DNA from 3 places in the Bacillus xiamenensis genome. Region 2 is predicted to be linked to each of the others. Evidence: riboswitches for the same ligand, from Rfam matches in the RefSeq annotation. Region 2 holds a riboswitch; each other region holds the start of a gene.
What was found. A riboswitch is a leader RNA that binds a small molecule or an ion and turns the genes downstream of it on or off. The one in region 2 is predicted to bind S-adenosylmethionine.
Positions count from the first base shown of each region.

Region 1: another riboswitch for S-adenosylmethionine. It lies ahead of BK049_RS09145 (5-methyltetrahydropteroyltriglutamate--homocysteine S-methyltransferase); the one in region 2 lies ahead of mtnW (2,3-diketo-5-methylthiopentyl-1-phosphate enolase).
Region 3: another riboswitch for S-adenosylmethionine. It lies ahead of BK049_RS09455 (sugar ABC transporter substrate-binding protein); the one in region 2 lies ahead of mtnW (2,3-diketo-5-methylthiopentyl-1-phosphate enolase).

Region 1 covers NZ_CP017786.1:1,808,991-1,815,074, forward strand. Annotated here, with positions in the region: gene BK049_RS09140 (hypothetical protein) at 1-1,015, shown strand, start outside; gene BK049_RS09145 (5-methyltetrahydropteroyltriglutamate--homocysteine S-methyltransferase) at 1,135-2,256, opposite strand; SAM riboswitch class I at 2,344-2,456, opposite strand; gene BK049_RS09150 (gluconate:H+ symporter) at 2,539-3,858, opposite strand; gene BK049_RS09155 (four-carbon acid sugar kinase family protein) at 3,909-5,330, opposite strand; gene garR (2-hydroxy-3-oxopropionate reductase) at 5,337-6,084, opposite strand, start outside.
Region 2 covers NZ_CP017786.1:361,949-368,032, forward strand. Annotated here, with positions in the region: gene BK049_RS01770 (sporulation kinase KinD) at 1-973, shown strand, start outside; gene BK049_RS01775 (aspartyl-phosphate phosphatase Spo0E family protein) at 1,024-1,266, opposite strand; gene BK049_RS01780 (1,2-dihydroxy-3-keto-5-methylthiopentene dioxygenase) at 1,565-2,095, opposite strand; gene BK049_RS01785 (methylthioribulose 1-phosphate dehydratase) at 2,112-2,750, opposite strand; gene BK049_RS01790 (2-hydroxy-3-keto-5-methylthiopentenyl-1-phosphate phosphatase) at 2,714-3,409, opposite strand; gene mtnW (2,3-diketo-5-methylthiopentyl-1-phosphate enolase) at 3,410-4,627, opposite strand; SAM riboswitch class I at 4,727-4,828, opposite strand; gene BK049_RS01800 (pyridoxal phosphate-dependent aminotransferase) at 4,873-6,063, opposite strand.
Region 3 covers NZ_CP017786.1:1,872,231-1,878,314, forward strand. Annotated here, with positions in the region: gene BK049_RS09440 (sensor histidine kinase) at 1-373, opposite strand, end outside; gene BK049_RS09445 (response regulator transcription factor) at 376-1,056, opposite strand; gene BK049_RS09450 (PepSY domain-containing protein) at 1,340-2,248, shown strand; SAM riboswitch class I at 2,474-2,586, shown strand; gene BK049_RS09455 (sugar ABC transporter substrate-binding protein) at 2,755-3,873, shown strand; gene BK049_RS09460 (sugar ABC transporter ATP-binding protein) at 3,946-5,442, shown strand; gene BK049_RS09465 (ABC transporter permease) at 5,439-6,084, shown strand, end outside.

The DNA of each region.
Region 1 (6,084 bases), 1.4 Mb from region 2:
CTCTATATTTACTATCTTGATTTCAGCTGATAATATTTACAAAAACGTATTGACTAACGATCGGCTTTCAATGGTTTTAATTAATGGGTATTCGAAAACTGGTGAGTACGAGTACGATACAGATAAAATTAAGCGTATGCCGAATGTCAAAGACATTGTCTACGAATATGATGTCTCGTTATCTATCGAAGCAGATGGAGAAACGGATATATTATCAGCTCTATCCTTCAATCCGACAACCAAAGAGGCTGTGAGCTATGAGGGAGATCTAAAAGAGAACACCATCCTTCTTCCAGAAAGGTTCAAGGGTAAAAAAATCAAAGCCTATGATGGTGAAGTGGAGCCATTAGAAGCGAATATCGAGTACTATAAAGGTGAAGGTAACTATTTCTTAAAAGATTACGGTTACCTATCACCAGATCTGTACAAAAAACTGAGTAGTCAAATTAAGATTGGTGAGAACTACGATGGTGTTAGAACACTCATTGTTCATTTAAATAAAACCGAGGATATTTATGAGTTTGTGAACCAGTTTGATCGGATGTTTGATGAAGAGGACGTTTTTGTATACTATCAAGCGCAAGGGCTAGAGAAATTAGTTGCTAATTCAAAATTGTCATTTTTGTTGCTTGTCGTATTTCAGACCATTTTATTTGTGGTCATTGCTTTTATTTATCGAGGTCAGATGCATACACTAATTAGCATTTTGAATCGAGATTTGTTGTCCTTGTATTTAAATGGGATGTCACCCAAGGATATGATCAAGCAATTCTACCGTAGTATAGATAAGATGAATCTAAGAGTGTATATTGTGGCGGTAATACTCATTGCTGTCTTGGGTGCTTTGTTACTTGGACAATTACCAGGAGAGGTCATTTTATGGATTGGCGGTACAGCAGTTGGACTTCTTCTCGTCTTGGTTATACTGAATAAATGGTTTGTGCGCTACATCATCACAAAACGTATGAAGAAAGAACTGTCAAAAGAGAATATCGTATCAAGATTGCGAAACTAAGAAAAGAAAGATGTAGACAAAACCTCGCATTCTTTGTCAACAACCTGAAGAACTGCTGAATGGCAGTTCTTTTTTTAATAAAAAAAGCCCTAAGCCAAGAGAGCTTAGGACTATACATTTTATTTCCACACTTGATCCGCAATCTCAATCACATGACGCAGCTTTTCCCATTGCTGCTCTTCTGTTAACAGATTGCCTTCCTCTGTTGAAGCAAATCCGCATTGCGGGCTCAAACAGATTTGGTTGATGTCCACGTATTGAGCCGCTTCCTCGATTCGTTTTTTGATCTGTTCCACTGGCTCAAGCTCGCCGTACTTTGACGTGATCAGGCCAAGTACGATTTGAAGGTTTGGATTCTTCACATATCGAAGGGGTTCAAATCCGCCAGAACGATCATCGTCGAATTCTAAAAAGAGACCATCCAGATCTAGGCCGTCAAAAATCGTTTCTGCTGCGGCTTCGTAGCCACCTTCAGCTGCCCAAGTCGATTTAAAATTACCACGGCAAATGTGCATTGTAATGACTAAATCATCTGGTCGATCGGCAACGGCTTCATTAATTGTTTTTGCAAACGACTCACGAAGTTCATTTTCCTCGCGGCCAAAGGCTTTGATTTGTTCATGTCCCTTTTCAGAGAAGAACACAGCCCATGCTGTATCATCTAGCTGTAAGTAGCGGCAGCCAGCATCATAAAATGCACGGATGGCTTTTTTATAAGCCTGTGCCACGTCATGGTGGAATTCATCTAAACTGTCATACACACCTTCATCTAGCTTGCCGCGGAAAAAGAGCATATTCGGGCTTGGAATCGTCATTTTAGCCGTATGATCACCCGCGATGCTGTGAAGGAAGCGATAATCCTCTAGCATTGGATGATCTGTAAAATCAATCTTGCCTGTTACCTTGATGCCTCTCGCTTTTGTCGTCGTGTTGTGGAATTGAATGCCCTGGTCTGCTTCAAATCCTTCGACTCCATCAAGTCCTTCTAGAAAGTCAAAATGCCACCATGCACGTCTGAATTCTCCATCTGTGACAACCTCTAATCCAATTTCCTTTTGCTTCTCTACAATACGTGTAATTTCCTCGTTTTCAATTTGCCTTAGCTGCTCTGCTGTCAGTGTACCGTCGGCTTTTTGCTTGCGAGCTTCTTTGATGCGCTCAGAACGAAGCAAACTCCCTACTTGATCTGCGCGAAATGGCGGCTTTGTTGTTTTCTTTCCGATGGTTTGTACTTGTGTCATGCTGAATCCCTTCTTTCTTCAGGTTAACATTCAAATAAAAAAGCTCTTCCTTGGATAAGGAAGAGCATCATATACTGTGAGATCTCTGCCTTATCTTCAAACAAGCATCAGCTTGTTTAAGGAATTAGCACCATTCTGTTCCGAGGAACAGCGGTTGCCGGGTTTCACAGGGCCAGTCCCTCCACCACTCTTAATAAGGTTACCTTTTGATTCAATTTTCTTAATAAACACAATTATTCAACCTTTTTGAGAAAAAGTCAATGGTTTTTACAATTTATTTTCCTACATGAACAAATCAGCGACGAGGACACCAGCTAGTCCGACAAGTGAAAGAACAGTCACCATCAATGTCCAAGTTTTAAAGGTTTGAGCCATCGACAGATTAAAGTATTCTTTGTAAATCCAGAAACCCGCATCATTCACATGAGAGAATGTAATACTCCCGGCACCTGTTGCAATCACCATTAATTCCGGGCTGACACCCGTCAAACCAATCAGCGGTGCAGAAATGCCAGCCGCTGTGAGACCGGCGACAGTGGCTGATCCTAAAGAGACACGAAGGACAGCGGCAATCAGCCAGGTGAGGAGCAGAGGAGACAGTGTGCTTCCTTGCATAATCCCTGCAATGTATTGATCAACACCGCTGTCAATGAGCACCTGTTTAAAGGCGCCGCCACCTGCAATGATCAATAGAATCATCGCAATGGAGCCAATTGAATCCGTAATCGACTTCATGACGTCCTGCATGCTCTTTCCTCTGCCAAGGCCAAATGTGTAGATGGCAAGCAGCACAGAGATTAATAGGGCGATCGCGGGCTCACCTAAAAACTCAGCCGCCGGTAGCAGTGGAGAGGACGGGAAGAAAATTTCTAAACATGCTCTGAATGTCATGAGCAATACAGGCAAAACAGCGGTGAAAATGCTAATGCCGAAGCTAGGCATTTCATCTTCTGTAAATTCCTTTGGATTAAATAAATTCTTTGGAATGTGTGCGTGCAGTTGATCCTTTTTAAATAGTTTTGTAAAGAGAAGTCCGCCTACTAAAACAGCAGGAATCGCTAAAATGATTCCAATTAATAAGGTTTGTCCCATATTGGCTTGAAATACATTGGCAATGGCTGTCGGCCCTGGGTGAGGAGGGAGGAAGCCGTGTGTTGTAATGAGTGCAGCGACGAGCGGCATTCCCACATACAACACAGGAAGTCTTGCGGCTTGAGCAATGGTAAAGACTAATGGAATGAGAATGATGAATCCGGTTTCATAAAATAGAGCAATTCCGATAACAAAACCAGTCAGCATCGTCGCCCATTGAATTTTTCCGATACCAAATCGGTCGATGAGTGTCATCGCGATACGCTGAGCACCGCCAGAATCAGCCATCAATTTACCAAGCATCGCTCCAAAACCAAGAACCAATGCTAAGTGACCGAGTGTGCTTCCGAGCCCTTTTTCGACAGATGCGATCGCTTCAAGTGGTGACATGCCCTCTAACACGGCAACAATTAAAGAGACAATAATCAATGAAATGAAAGCGTTTAACTTAAAGACCACCATAAGTAAAAGTAATAACAAAACGCCAAGTCCAATAAAAACTAATGACATGATCTTTCCTCCTTTGTGTTGCATGAGGGAGCGTGAACACTCCCTATGCTTTATCCTTCAAGTATGTCTACAGCTTCTTTTAACGTATCCTTTGAGCCAACATTTCCCGGGAAAATCACATAAGACATGAATGGGAATTTACTGTCTTCTCCTGTTTGCCAAACGGGAATACCTGGTCGAATTTGACCGGCGACAGTCGCACGCTTGACGTTAAGACCCCTTGTTCCTATATCGCTTGAGGTAATTCCACCTTTGGCAATCAGATACTTAGGACGAATGGAGAGGCGCTGGACAATGCTTGTCACAGCATCACTAATTTGAACAGACAGCTTCAATTCTTCCTCTTGACGATCGTCCCCAAGATCAAGCCGTTCCCTCCTTGTATAAACAGCAACAGATTGCCCTGATGTTAACAACGCTTCAGTCTGTTGGATCACGCGGTCAATTTCCACTTGAAATGCTTCAGGTTCTAACACGAGGTGTGTATCGAACTCGATAAAAGCGATCTCTTTATTTTGTTGAAGTGCTTTTAATTGTTCCGTTGTTTTCTTGACATGGGAACCAACCATGATGAGACCACCGTGCTGGCTTTCTTCTTGGATCAAATCTTCTCTTGTTAATAAGGGTCGATCCTGAACCCCGCCAAGCACTTTTGTAAGAGCGGCCGCACTTCTAAATAGAAATTGCTGTCCTGCTTTGATGGCATCTATGAGGGCAGTGACAAAGACTTTGACATCATCATAGTCCACCGCATTCACAACCACCTTTTGAAAATTCTTCACGGTCATAAGCTGATTCTTGATCTGGTCAATGCGTAAAGCCCGTATATCCTCTAAAGAAATATAGGTAGTGTTCTCCTTTGTGAACGATCCGCCTGATTTCTCTTCAATCCACTCACCGAGATGAGAAGATTGAAATCCGAATGTACGATCTAGTGCAAACTCTGTCTCACCAGCAGGAATTAATTCGTGTCCTTCCTGTACGTAGTGAATATTGCCAATCGTAAAGCGCCCGCCTTCTTTAAAAAAGGGAAGAAGGATTTCGCCGTCAAATTGGTGGGAGCTTTGCTGTTCAATGGTTGTTCTGAGAATTTCAGTCTCTAGCGGGAAGTGTCCACGCAGGGTGGAATCCCCCCGGCTGACAATGATGAAATCTTGATCAAGCCGTTCAGCCGTTTTCACAATCGTTGATGCGATCGTTTCATGAAGAACCGTCGTTTCTTTCTCTGTCATACTGCGAGAGTTGGTTAAGATAAAGAACATACGGCTGTCTTCAAGAAAACCAGCTTCAATGCTTTTCTCTGACCAATCGGTGAAAACGGAGACGCCGTGTACGGTTTGAATGCCAGTTGGATCATCGTCTAATACAATGATTTTATGATGAAAATGGTTCAGTGCTTGTTCATATGCTGATTGGATACTATTTGAATCCGCTTTCGGAATGGTATTTAGTAAATCAATACTTTGTTTCATAAAGCCTCATCCCTTCTTCACTTCAACATGAGCCATTTTTTCGTAATATTGAACGATTCCGCCATGATCAAGTCCAGATTTTCCGTCCGCTTTGAGGGCGTGGAAGATTTCAAGCAGCTGACTAGAAAGCGGAAGAGGAACGCCAATATCATGGGCAGTTTCCATCACATTGGTTAAATCCTTTAAGTTGATGTCGATGCGTCCGCCAGGTTCAAAGTTTCGTTCTAAGATGAGCGGAACCTTTGCATCGAGAACAGCACTTCCTGCCAGTCCACCGCGAATAGCCTCATACATTTTATCAATCGCAATGCCTGACTTAGCGGCAAGAACAAGCGCCTCGGACATGGCAGCGATATTTAAGTTGACGATGATTTGATTCGCAAGCTTAGCGGTTGTACCGCTTCCATTTGATCCAACTAATACGACATCTGTGCCCATGGCATGCAGGACATCCTTCACTTGTTCGAAGATCGCTTCTTCGCCGCCCGCCATAATCGCCAGTGTTCCGTCAATCGCTTTCGGCTCTCCGCCGCTGACAGGTGCATCAATAAATTCGACCTGATGCTGTTTTGCCAGTGCAGCTAATGCTCTAGAAGTAACAGGTGAAATAGAGCTCATATCAATGATGACCGTGCCAGGTTTAGCGGCAGCTAAAATGCCCTGTTCACCTGCTACAACTGCTTCTACATGCTCACCCTTGGGAAGCATCGTGATTATGATATCGCTTTCAGATGCTGCCTCAGCAGCTGAAGTG
Region 2 (6,084 bases):
TGATTATTTAAAAAATATTATGAATGTATTGAACCCAGAGCTTCATTTTAAGATGCTGAATCAAAATGGACACGTTGTGTTTACGAGTGGTCCGCAGCCAGCATCTGAAAGTGGCAGCACCGTGTCTACATATTTAGATGAAAACAGCTGGAAGCTTGAGGTTTTTCCGCAGCGTGCGACAACAAGTGAAGTGCTGTCAGTGATGCTGTTTCCTTTATCCAGTGCATTTATTCTATTAAATATTTTATTCACGCTAGTCCAATATATCATTTTAAGACGCCAAACCCAGCAGGAACGCCATCAAAATGAAGCACAGAAGCTTGAATTAATTGGCACACTCGCAGCAAGTACGGCTCACGAAATTCGCAACCCATTAACAGGCATCAGCGGGTTTATCCAGCTTTTGCAAAAGAAGTATCGTTCAGAAGAAGATCAGCTCTATTTTTCTGTCATAGAGGAAGAAATTAAACGGATTAATCAAATCGTCAGTGAGTTTCTTGTGTTAGGAAAACCAACGGCAGAAAAGTGGCAAAATAATTCGGTGAAAGAAATTATAAGTGAGATCATGCCAATCGTTTTTTCTGAGGCGAATCTTTATAATGTCGAGGTTGATTTGCAAATCAACACCATTCAAGATGTTGGCGTGTATTGCACGAAGGATCACATTAAACAAGTCGTATTAAATGTAGCGAAAAACTCATTAGAAGCGATGCCAAACGGCGGTCATTTGAAGATTGTGATTGAGGCTGAAAAAGAACAGGTCATCATTAAAGTGAAAGATACAGGGGAAGGCATACCAGAAGAAATGCTAAAACATATCTTCCTCCCTTTTATTACAACGAAGGAAAAAGGAACAGGTCTTGGGCTTGTTGTGTGTAAACGAATCATTTCGATGTATGGCGGAACAATTGATATTCAAAGCGAAATGAATAAAGGAACAACCGTGATCATCACGCTTCCTTCCGCACACTAATCATTGAGACATGATGCCGGTTTTGCTTATGCAAGACCGGTTTTTACATGTCAATAAGAGGGACGATTCACAGACAGGAGACTCATTTGAGACACAAGGTCATGAAAGGATGCAACAGACTGTTTTTCATGAAAAAGAAGGTGCTGATACTCATTCATCAAGTTGTCCAGTTCTTGACTATATTTAATTGTCGTCTCACCTGTATACCCTTCTACTTGAGCCGCTTCTACCATTTGTTTTCTCTTTTCATCAATTGACATCAACAGCTGTTCTTTCCGTATATAAATATTCATGATCTCAGCTCCCGCAATGAATTCGTCTGTCTACGCTCTAAATGATCCGACACCAAAATTATACTTTATTTGTAAATTAAATTAAATATGCTTATTTTATTTAATTTTTTACAGTCTAAAGACCTTTTACCCAATCATATCTGGGGGTAAACTTCAAATTTGGACAGGACTGACACATTGATTAAACAGAATTTTATCCTATGCAGAAGACCAAAATCAACTATTTTCTCTCTCATTTTATGTCTTTTTTCCTAAAAAAAGCTGATCTTCCGCCCGTGCGAATGATCAGCTCCTTCTATTAAACCGTTTCTTCCTCGTAAATCGGTACCCAGCCCTCAGTTGTGACAAATATGCGAACTGCGACTACTTTACGATCTTCTTGAAGTGTAAAGTAGTGACGAATATTCGGAGGCACAGAAATTAAATCTCCTGGATTCAATCTTACATCAAAAAAGATGCCATCTTTGCCTTGAATAGCAAAGATTCCATGACCACTCACGATAAATCTTACTTCGTCATCTGTATGATGGTGCTCACGTTTAAAGTTTTGGAGCAGTTCATCAAGATTTGGTGTCGCATCTGATAATGAAATCACATCCTGCGCTTTGTACCCTCTTCGTTCAGATATACTTTGAATTTCCTCTTGGAAAACAGTTAAAATTTCTTCTTTTTCATCATCTGTTAAATCATACTTTTCTGATAATCGATTTGGTAATTTTTCAATATCCCAATGCTCATAAATGACCCCTTGTTGTTCTAAATACGCTGCTACCTCTTGTTCGTTCTCAAGTAACGTGTTTTCTTCATTATGAATATAAATTGTCGCCATATGTTTTTCCTCCTTTTTATCTGACCAGCTGCTTTTGATAAAGCGCTAATTTCAAATGATAGCTAAATAAAAATTCATAAGCCTCTAAGACTCGTTTTGCTTCAAATGCTGTTTTCCCCCAAACGGTGATGCCATGATTACGAATGAGGACTGCACCGGATTCCGCCCCTTCTGTCAAGTGCGTTGCAAATTGTTCTGCAAGATGCGGAATATGAGCTGGGTTTTCAATAATGGGAAGAACCACTTCAGCATCCTCTTCCCAATAACCAAGGGCTTTGATGATTTCGTTGCCTTTAAAACGAATGTCTCCTTTATCCCCATACAGCTCAGACATGACATTATTATCAATTGTGTGGACATGAAGACAGCAGCCTGCTTTCGTCCGCTCATACACGTATGTATGAAGCAGTGTTTCAGCTGAAGGTCTAAGCGGCTGATTCGGATCATCAGGCTGACCTGCTGCATTCACAAGTACAAAATCTTCGTCTGTTTCTTTTCGTTTATCTTTGCCGCTTGCCGTCACCAAAAACGTGATTGGATCATCCGACACTTTAATCGATAGATTGCCGCTTGTTCCGTAAAACCAGTCTCTTTGTGCCAGTTCACGTTTGATGTCTGCTAGCTCCTGCCAGCGTTTACTCTTTGCGTCTCCCATTCCTTCACTTCCTTTATTTGAACAAATTGCGCTTTTAGATCAATGAAAGTTTCATACTCTTTATGCACGAGTCCAAGCTCTTTACATTCATTCAGTAAATAGTCACGCGCAAACGTGAGATCTGCATGTTTTGCTGCCTCAACGTCAGTGACTGAATCTCCAATCATGATAATGAAGTCATCTTCCTTCGTCAGCTCTCGAATAATCGAAGGTTTGCAGCAGCCACAGCCATTGTGACACTCTGAATCGCAGGCATGCGGCCATTCAACTTGAATATGGTCTTCTTTAAATGATGCATGATTGCAATAAATCTTCTCTTGATCTACAATGCCTTCGAGTATTGGATAGACAAAAAAGTCCATACCGCCGCTTAAAACATAAAAAGGAATGTCTGCTTTTTTGACATAATCGACAAATTGTTCGAATCCTTCCCGAATCTCTGTATCTTCTAAAATAAACGACTGAATGGCATCCTTCTGATCACTCGTCAGTAATTGAAACATCTGTCCGACGCCTTCTTGAATCGTGATCTCTTTTGACAGAACACCCTCCTTCAGCTTCGTCCATTCACTTGGGGCAAAGTGCTTCATGATGCGGATGATATTATCATTTTTCGTAATCGTTCCATCAAAATCACAACATACAATTGGTTTTTTCATTTATTCTGCTACCCTTCCCCAAAGATCAAGTGCTGCTTTTAAGTCTTGGCAAGATGATGCTTGTTCTTGGATGGATTCTTCTTTGATCACCGCATCTATGATAGAGCGAAATGCCTTTCCGCCGCCGATGGCTCCCCGCGGATGTCCGTGAATTCCTCCACCTGCGTTAATCACATGATCGCGTCCAAAATCTTTGATCAATACCGGAACCATTCCAGGATGAATGCCTGCTGATGGGACAGGGAACGTTTTTTGAACCGCATCTTCTTTCACGCAAGCTTCATAGATACCATGGGCATCATTTTTCGGAAGTGCAACTGACCCATAAGGAGAGGGAAAAAGACTTAAATCAGCGCCAGCATAACGATTTAATTTGCCTAAAAGAAGAGAATGCGAGAATCCATAATCAGGAGAAGATGTAAATGCGCCGCTCACTGCTGGATGTGCCATGATCGGCAATGGAATCTCTGGGTCCTCAGCTAAGCTTTGCATCACATCAAGTCCATAGGCAAAGACGTTGAATAAAAGCGCATCAGCTCCGAGTTCAGCTGCCTTTCTTGCTCGATCTTTCAGGTCAAAGGTTCTGCCAGTTAAATTAACTGCGTACAGCGTGCGATGTCCTGTCTGTTCATATGTTTCTTTTAATATCTTTTTTCCTTCTTTGATTCGGTCTTCAAAGGGGGCTAATGGACTTTCAAATAAAATCTCGTCATCTTTGATGAAGTCAACACCACCTAAAGCCTGTAAACGGAGCTGTTCTTTTAAATCCGCCATATCACGGCCGATCACGCCTTTAAAAATACTCATCAACAGCGGTCGATCAAACACATTTACCTTCTTTCGTATCCCCTCAATTCCAAATGCCGGTCCAGGCAGACTTCTTTTAAACCCTTCTGAAAATGCGATGTCAACAAGCTTTACTTTCCCATCTAGTGAAAGCTTTCCGAAAATCGTCGTTAAAACGGCGGGTAGATCAGCTGAAAAGTTAGCCTCAGGATAAGCAATTGTCACCTCTGATTGATACAAGCCATCAACTGCGGCAGCCTTTTCCTTTACGCTCACCACGCGGCCTTTATGTTTCTTCAGCTGCTCCTTTTTGAGCTGCGGCAAGTCCGTCCATGATCCGACCGTTAATCCAAGTGCGATCTGCTCCGCTTTTCGGTCTATTTGTTCATCCGCTCGATGTGTTAATACGTATGTTGCCAGTAATTCACTCACTAGGAATCCCCTTTCGATTGCGTCCTGTATATGGTCAGTAAAAAAACCTCTTTAAGTGCTTTGTCAGCGCATTAAAGAGGTTTCGTCTCATTCATCCGAATCTTATCTCTCAGCGCTTGCTGCAAGAATTAGCACCGTGCTTCATGGAAGTCGGTTGCCGGGCTTCATTGGGCTAGTCCCTCTGCCTACTCTTGATAAGAATATTCAATTTTCTTAAATATTGCCTGAATTATCGCACCATTTTTTTACGTTGTCAATGGCTTTTTTTCAAACAGCTGCAATGCAGCGATGCGTTCAGCGGCTTCTTTTAACCGCTCCTCACTTGTTAAAAGACCGACTCTGACATAGCCTTCACCGTGAGCGCCAAAGCCATTTCCCGGCGCAACGACAACATGTGCTTTCTCTAATAATACATCAGAAAAGGTTTCAGATGTATACCCTTCAGGCACCTTTAACCAGGCAAAAAATGATCCCTTTGGTGCGCTTACGTCCCATCCAATCTCTTTACATGCATGAATCCAAGTGTTCCGCCTTTTTTCGTACCGGTCATTTTGCACCCGTACACACGTTTGATCGCTTAAAAGTGCTTCCGCCGCAGCATCTTGAGTCGCTTTAAACAGCGACACAAACAGATGATCCTGATAAAGCTCAATGGCTTCGATGACAGAGGCATTCCCTACTGCAAAACCGACTCTCCAGCCGGCCATATTATACGTTTTGGACAATGTGTAAATTTCAATGCCAGTCTCTTTCGCCCCATCTATTTGCAGAAAGCTGATCGGCTTTTCGCCGTCAAATCCAATGCCTCCATAAGCAAAATCATGCACAACACACATTTTGTGTTCATTCGCAAACGTAACAGTTTCCTCAAAAAAAGTCCGGCTTGCAGTCGCACCAGTAGGATTATTTGGGTAATTTAAGTACATCAATTTTGCCTTTTTCTTATCATCCTCAGACAGTCGATTGTAGTCAGGTAAAAAATTATTTTTTTCAAGAAGCGGCATGGTCACCATGTGAGCTCCAGCAAGCACGGCACCCGACCAGTAATCAGGATAACCTGGATCTGGGACAAGCAGCGTATCACCTGGATTAAGTAAGCATTGCGGTAGCTCGACTAGTCCCGCTTTCCCCCCAAATAAGATGGCAATTTCCGTCTTCGGATCAAGTGAGACGCCATATTCTCTTTCGTAAAAAACTGCGGCTGCCTTTTTTAGTTTTGCCGTTCCGCGAAATGAGGAATATTGATGATTTTCGGGCTTTGCTACCGCTTCTTGCATCGCTTTTACAATATGCGGCGGGGTGGGCTGATCAGGATTTCCCTGGCCTAAATTAATGACATCTGCCCCTTCCTTCACTTTTTTCTGCACTTTTTGAACAAGCGACGCAAAAAACTGTTTCGGTAATTGTTTCAATACATCTGATTGCTGGAATTCCATTTCTTCACCTTCTATTCAAGT
Region 3 (6,084 bases), 1.5 Mb from region 2:
ACAGTTTAAAATTAAGTCTTTTTTTCGGTTGAAGAAAGTGACGGTATGTTTCCTTTTTTAATGTTGGGACAGACCCTGCATGAGGATCTTTGGACAAAACGGTTACTTTTTCATGAGTAGAGACAAAGGCGACACTCACTCCTGGAAAGAAAACATTTGGGATGTTTGATTTTTCTAATGCAGAGGGTTCGCTATGTTCAAGCCAAGTTTCCCCAGGGACGGACAAAATATGACTTTGTAGGCTGAGAGCTTTGTTTTCATATAAAAACTGCTTCATAAAGATAAACTGAAAATAACCAATGGCAACAAGTAGGAAGAAAAGAATGAGAAAAGAACCTAACAATAGCTGAATACGTAATGACCGAATTCGCATGCTCATTGAATATCCAATCTATAGCCTGTACTCCTAAGCGTACGTATCATTTTGTGTTCCTTGTCACCAATTTTATCTCGTAAAGCACGGATATAAACTTCGACAATATTGTCCTCCCCATTAAAATCATAGCCCCAAACCTTTTCTAAAATGGTTGATTTGCTCAATACAATACCATGATTGACAATGAATAACTTTAACAGCTCATACTCCGTGGCAGAGAGCTTTAATACCTTTTGGTTGAAGCGAATTTCCTTTCTTCTGTCATCAACTTGAAAAGGGCCAATAGATAAATCACTTAATAAGTAAGGAAATTGATTGCGCAGTCTCGCTTGAATTCTTGCAAGAAGCTCATCAAAGCTAAATGGCTTCATCATATAATCATCTGCTCCGCCACACAAACCTTTGATTCGGTATTCGACTTCATCTTTTGCAGTAAGCATAATAATTGAGATTTGACAAACCTTCTTCATCAATTTACATACTTCATAGCCATCCATACCTGGCATCATCACATCCAAAATGCATATGTGTGGTTGATACGTTTTGACTATGTTTAAAGCGGATAGACCATCAGTGGCAGTTTTAACTTGAAAACCTTCGTTTTCGAGCCCCAATGTTAAAAAGTCGACAATGGCTGGTTCGTCATCGACTACAAGTAATTTAATATGCTGATACTTCATGATCATGACTCCTTCCAAAAAGCTCATACCGTTATTATTTTGTGTTTAGCTGAAAGTATCCTGAAAAACAGCTGAAAATGAGTTGAATGAAAGATATGCTATTTTTTCCATGCTTCAAATGAGCAAAAATATCCCTTTATATCAAAGAATGTCACAACCAAAATAAGATATTTATCAGTTTTCAGCTTATTTTCAGGTGGCCTTAAAGTCCTTTTCAGGTTGAGGGTGTAGAATCGCTAGTGTTGGGAGAAGCTCAACAGTAAATTTGAGGAGGCATTTCATTATGAAAGGACCATTTAAAGTATTATCAGGAGCTGCTTTAGGAACAATTATTTCAATTAGCTCATTAACATCGGCACATGCTGCTGTATTGCATAAGGAGGGTGACGTTGTCCAACAAACGACCAAGCAAGAACAAACGGCTGTAACAGAAGCCACTGCGAAAAAAGTGGCTTTGAAAAATTGTTCAGGTGTCATTCAATCGACTACTGTAAAAACTGAAAAGTCAGTAACAGTCTATGTGGTTAAAGTTCTTGGAGAAGATGGTAAACAGCATACGCTGAAAGTCAATTGTCATACAGGAAAAATCATCAAGCACGAAACAGCAAAAAAAGAAAAAGCAATTAACAAGCAAACCGCTCAAAAGATTGCTTTGAAAAATTGCTCAGGTGTCATTCAGTCATTAGAAATGCAAAAAGAGGATCAGACCTATGTTTACGTCATTAAGCTACTAGGTGACGATGGTAAACAACATGTTGAAAAAATCAACTGTCAAAATGGAAAGGTAATCTCACACCAAACTGGCAGTCAAACGATCAGTATTTCGAAATCAAAAGCAGAAACGATTGCACTTTCTAAAACAAAAGGTGCTATTCAATCGGTACAATTAAAAAAGGATACAGATGAATATGTTTATGTGATAAAAGTATTGGGTGAGGATGGAAAAGCTTACACGTATCATATCAATTGTGAAAAGGGTCAAGTAATGAAACAAAAAGTGTCTGCAAAAGCAGAGGGAATTACAAAACAACATGCTAAAGAGATTGCCTTAAAAAATTGCACAGGCGTAGTCAAAGATATGCAATTAAAGAAAGAAGGCAATATAACAATGTATGTCATCAAAGTCGTTGATCAGTCTCAAAAAGAGCAAACAGTGAAAATCAATGCAAATACAGGGAAAGTCTGCTCATAATCAAACATTTCGGCACATTTCATTTCTTATTCATGACAGTTCCAAAACAACCTAAAAACACGCAAATCTTGCTCCTGATAGTCATTGACTATCAGGTTTTTTTATCATTCGATTTCTTTTTGATCACGATATCAAATTTAAAATATTCAAAAAATGATTGACAATGATGGAACATCACATTAAAGTTAAGAAGACATTTCAACTAAAACAAACTTCATAACACATCTCTTATCAAGAGAGGCAGAGGGACTGGCCCTATGACGCCCGGCAACCGTTTCTATTATTCAAGAAATTGGTGCTAATTCCTGCAAAGCTGTTACAGCTTTGACAGATAAGAGAGGAAGACTTCCCGATACATGTTTCATGCAACGGTGATCAAGCCTCTCTTTACAAGAGAGGCTTTTTTGTTTCTTTTGAAGAAACAAATGATTGGTTGACAGGCATTTTCCCACTTTTTACCCTAGTTTTCTGATGTGAAAACTAAAATAATTGAAGGAGGAACAACAATGAAACGTAAATATTGGACATCATCCCTTGTATTATTGACGATCCTGACAGTTCTATTATCTGGCTGCGGTACGGGATCGAGCGCAGGCTCAAAAGCCAATGCAAACGAAAAGGTATCCTTTGACAATGTACCGAAGCGCTTTGCAAAGGGGCAGGGAGCAAAAATTAAAGTCATCCGCAAAATTGGCGGGGACGATCATACGGCTCAATTTTTAGCAGGGACAAAGGCAGAAGGTGAAGCGCTGGGCTTTACAGTGGACGTCTACACGGCAAATGGTGATACAGCAAAGTTCCATGATGCCATTTCTCAGGCACTAGAAGAAAACTATGATGGCTTTATCATCTCGCATGGGGATGATGAGGCGACAGTCGCTGATGTGAAGAAGATCACAGCGAAAGGCATCCCAGTTGTGGCGTTTGATTCGAACCCGAAGCTAAAGGACATCAAAGGAGTCACCGTGACATCTCAAGATGATGAACAATTAGCGAAAAAATCATTAGACGCGCTCGTGGCTGATTTTAAAGGAAAAGCAAACATTGCGTACCTTTGGGTAGACGGGTTCCCGCCGATGGTGAGACGAAACAAGGTGTACCAAGAAACGCTCAAACAACATACAGGGATCAAGGAGCTTGACCGATTTGGCGTTGCTTCCTCTGATACGTCTGTTCAAACACAAAATGCAGTAGCGGCGATGCTGAATAAGTATCCAAAGGGCAAGCTTGATGCGATTTTTGCCACATGGGATGCATTTGCCATCGGTGCGGCAAGAGCTTTAAAGGAAGCAGGAAGAACAGAAGTGAAAATTTACGGTATTGATGTGTCTAATGCCGATCTGCAAGAAATGACTTCGGAAAACAGTCCGTGGAAGTACACAGCAGCGGTCGATCCGAAGCTCATCGGGGCAGTCGACGTGAGGATTCTTGCGAAGAAAATAGCTGGCGAGAAAACGCCATCTTCCTATGACCTTGAGGCCTCCCTCATTTCACAAAAGCAACTTCAACAAGCAGGAAAGGCCATCAATATGGTCAATCTTGCAGAGGAAGTAAAAGGGTTCGGTTCATCGACTGCCTTTGAAGAAGATTGGATGAAGACCTTGAAGAAGCATTATGCAAAATAACCCGCGTGCACTCTCTTTCAATAGAGGGTGTTTCGTTTTTCAAATGACGATCAGTAGAGAAGGAGGACACCTATGACATCGCCACTTGTTTGTATGAAGAACATTTCGATTGAATTTCCAGGGGTCAAAGCGCTGGATCAAGTGAATTTCACATTAAAAAGAGGAACGGTCCATGCCCTTATTGGGGCGAACGGTGCTGGGAAGTCCACGTTAATGAAGGTTCTCTCTGGTGCTCATTCGCATTTTGAAGGAACCATCCACATCAATGGCGAGGCGGCAGCGATTCAAACACCGAAGGATGCGGCCTCATATGGTGTGCAGACAGTCCATCAAGAAGTGGATACAGCCCTCGTTCCCTATTTAAGTGTTGGTGAAAATATGATGATACATGAGATTGAGAAAAAACCATTTGTCCGCTGGAAAGAGCTTCATCGCAAGGCAGCTCAACTATTAAAAGAGATGGACATTGACATCTCCACGAAGCGTCTTGTGAGTGACCTGACACTGGCAGAAAAACAGATGGTGCTCATTGCCAAAGCTGTTTCTATCAAATGCAGCATTTTAATTTTAGATGAACCAACGGCTCCACTCAGTCATGCGGAAACAAGCAAATTATTCTCAATGATTCAGCAATTGAAACAGAAAGGCACGGGCATCATTTTTATCTCGCACCGCATGCCAGAAATTTTCAACATTTGCGATGAATTGACTGTGATGAGGAATGGAACCGATGTGGCGGTACACCTTGTCAAAGAGACCGATCCAAAGCAGGTCATTGAAGAAATGTTAGGTGCACCATTAGAGGAGCAATTCCCGCCCCGTACACCTTTGAAGGATGCACCGATTGTGCTTGACGTGAAAGAGTTGCATGACCAGCATAAATTGAACAACATTCACCTCCATGTGAAAAAAGGGGAAATCCTCGGGATCGCAGGACTAGTCGGCGCTGGTAAAACGGAACTGTGCAAAGCCCTGTTCGGTGCTTCAGAAAAAAAGACAGGCACTGTGGCACTTCATGGTCAAACCATTCACATCCAATCGCCTCATCAGGCCGTGAGAGCTGGAATTGCCCTTGTGCCGGAAGAGCGGAGAAAAGAAGGGATTCTCACAGAAGAGACCGTGGGATGGAACTTAACAGCTGCAAGCCTCCGTTCGTTTGCAAGGATGTTCAGCTTCTTACATCGTTCTAAGGAAAGGCAGGCAGCAAGTGAAATCGTCAAACGGCTAGGTGTCAAAACACCTTCTCTGGAAGCGAAGGTGAAGCATCTATCTGGCGGCAATCAGCAAAAGATTGCAATTGGAAAATGGCTACTGGCTGAGGCGGATGTGTACCTCTTTGATGAACCAACCAAAGGCGTAGACGTTGGAGCGAAAAAAGACATTTTCACTCTTATTGCAGAGCTTGCTGCCCGTGGAAAATCCGTTATTTATGCCTCAAGTGAACTGTCGGAAATCGCAGGGATCGCAGATCGAGTATACGTCCTATACGATGGCAGCATTGCCCGGGAAATGACTGCACCAACGACAGAAGAAGAGCTTTTATATCATTCAACAGGAGGACAATCATGAGTGAGCGACAAATTTCAGCCCCTGTTCAGCAAATCAAAAAACAGCGGCCAACATTTCACCTGTTTGATTTCTTTTATCAATATGGCACCATTTTAACAATCGTCGTATTGATTGTTGTATTTGCGACAGCGAATCCAGCATTTTTACAGTCAGGTAATATCATCAATATTTTACGATCCATCTCCATTGTGACCATCATTGCGGTGGGATTAACCATCTCATTAGCAGTGAATGGCTTTGATTTATCCGTAGGATCGGTTGCAACGTTATCGAATGCGATTGTGATTTCTATGTTTGTATGGTTCTCGCAAAACCCACTGATTGCGATCCTTTCTGCGCTAGCGGCTTCCCTTATTGTCGGCTTGCTGAATGCCTGGATGATTGTCAAAATGAAGATCCCAGATATGCTCATGACATTAGCCATGATGTTTATCATTCAAGGGCTGGCACAAACCTATACGAAAGGGGCAACCATTTCTGAAAATATGGTGATGCCGGATGGCACGTTCTCAACTGGTACCATCCCTGCCTTTTTCAGCAAAATCGGGCAGGTGCCCTATATCATTATGATTATGGCAGCCATCGTGTTGTTTGCGCATGTTTTCATGACCTACACAAAGCACGGGCGATTGATGTATATCA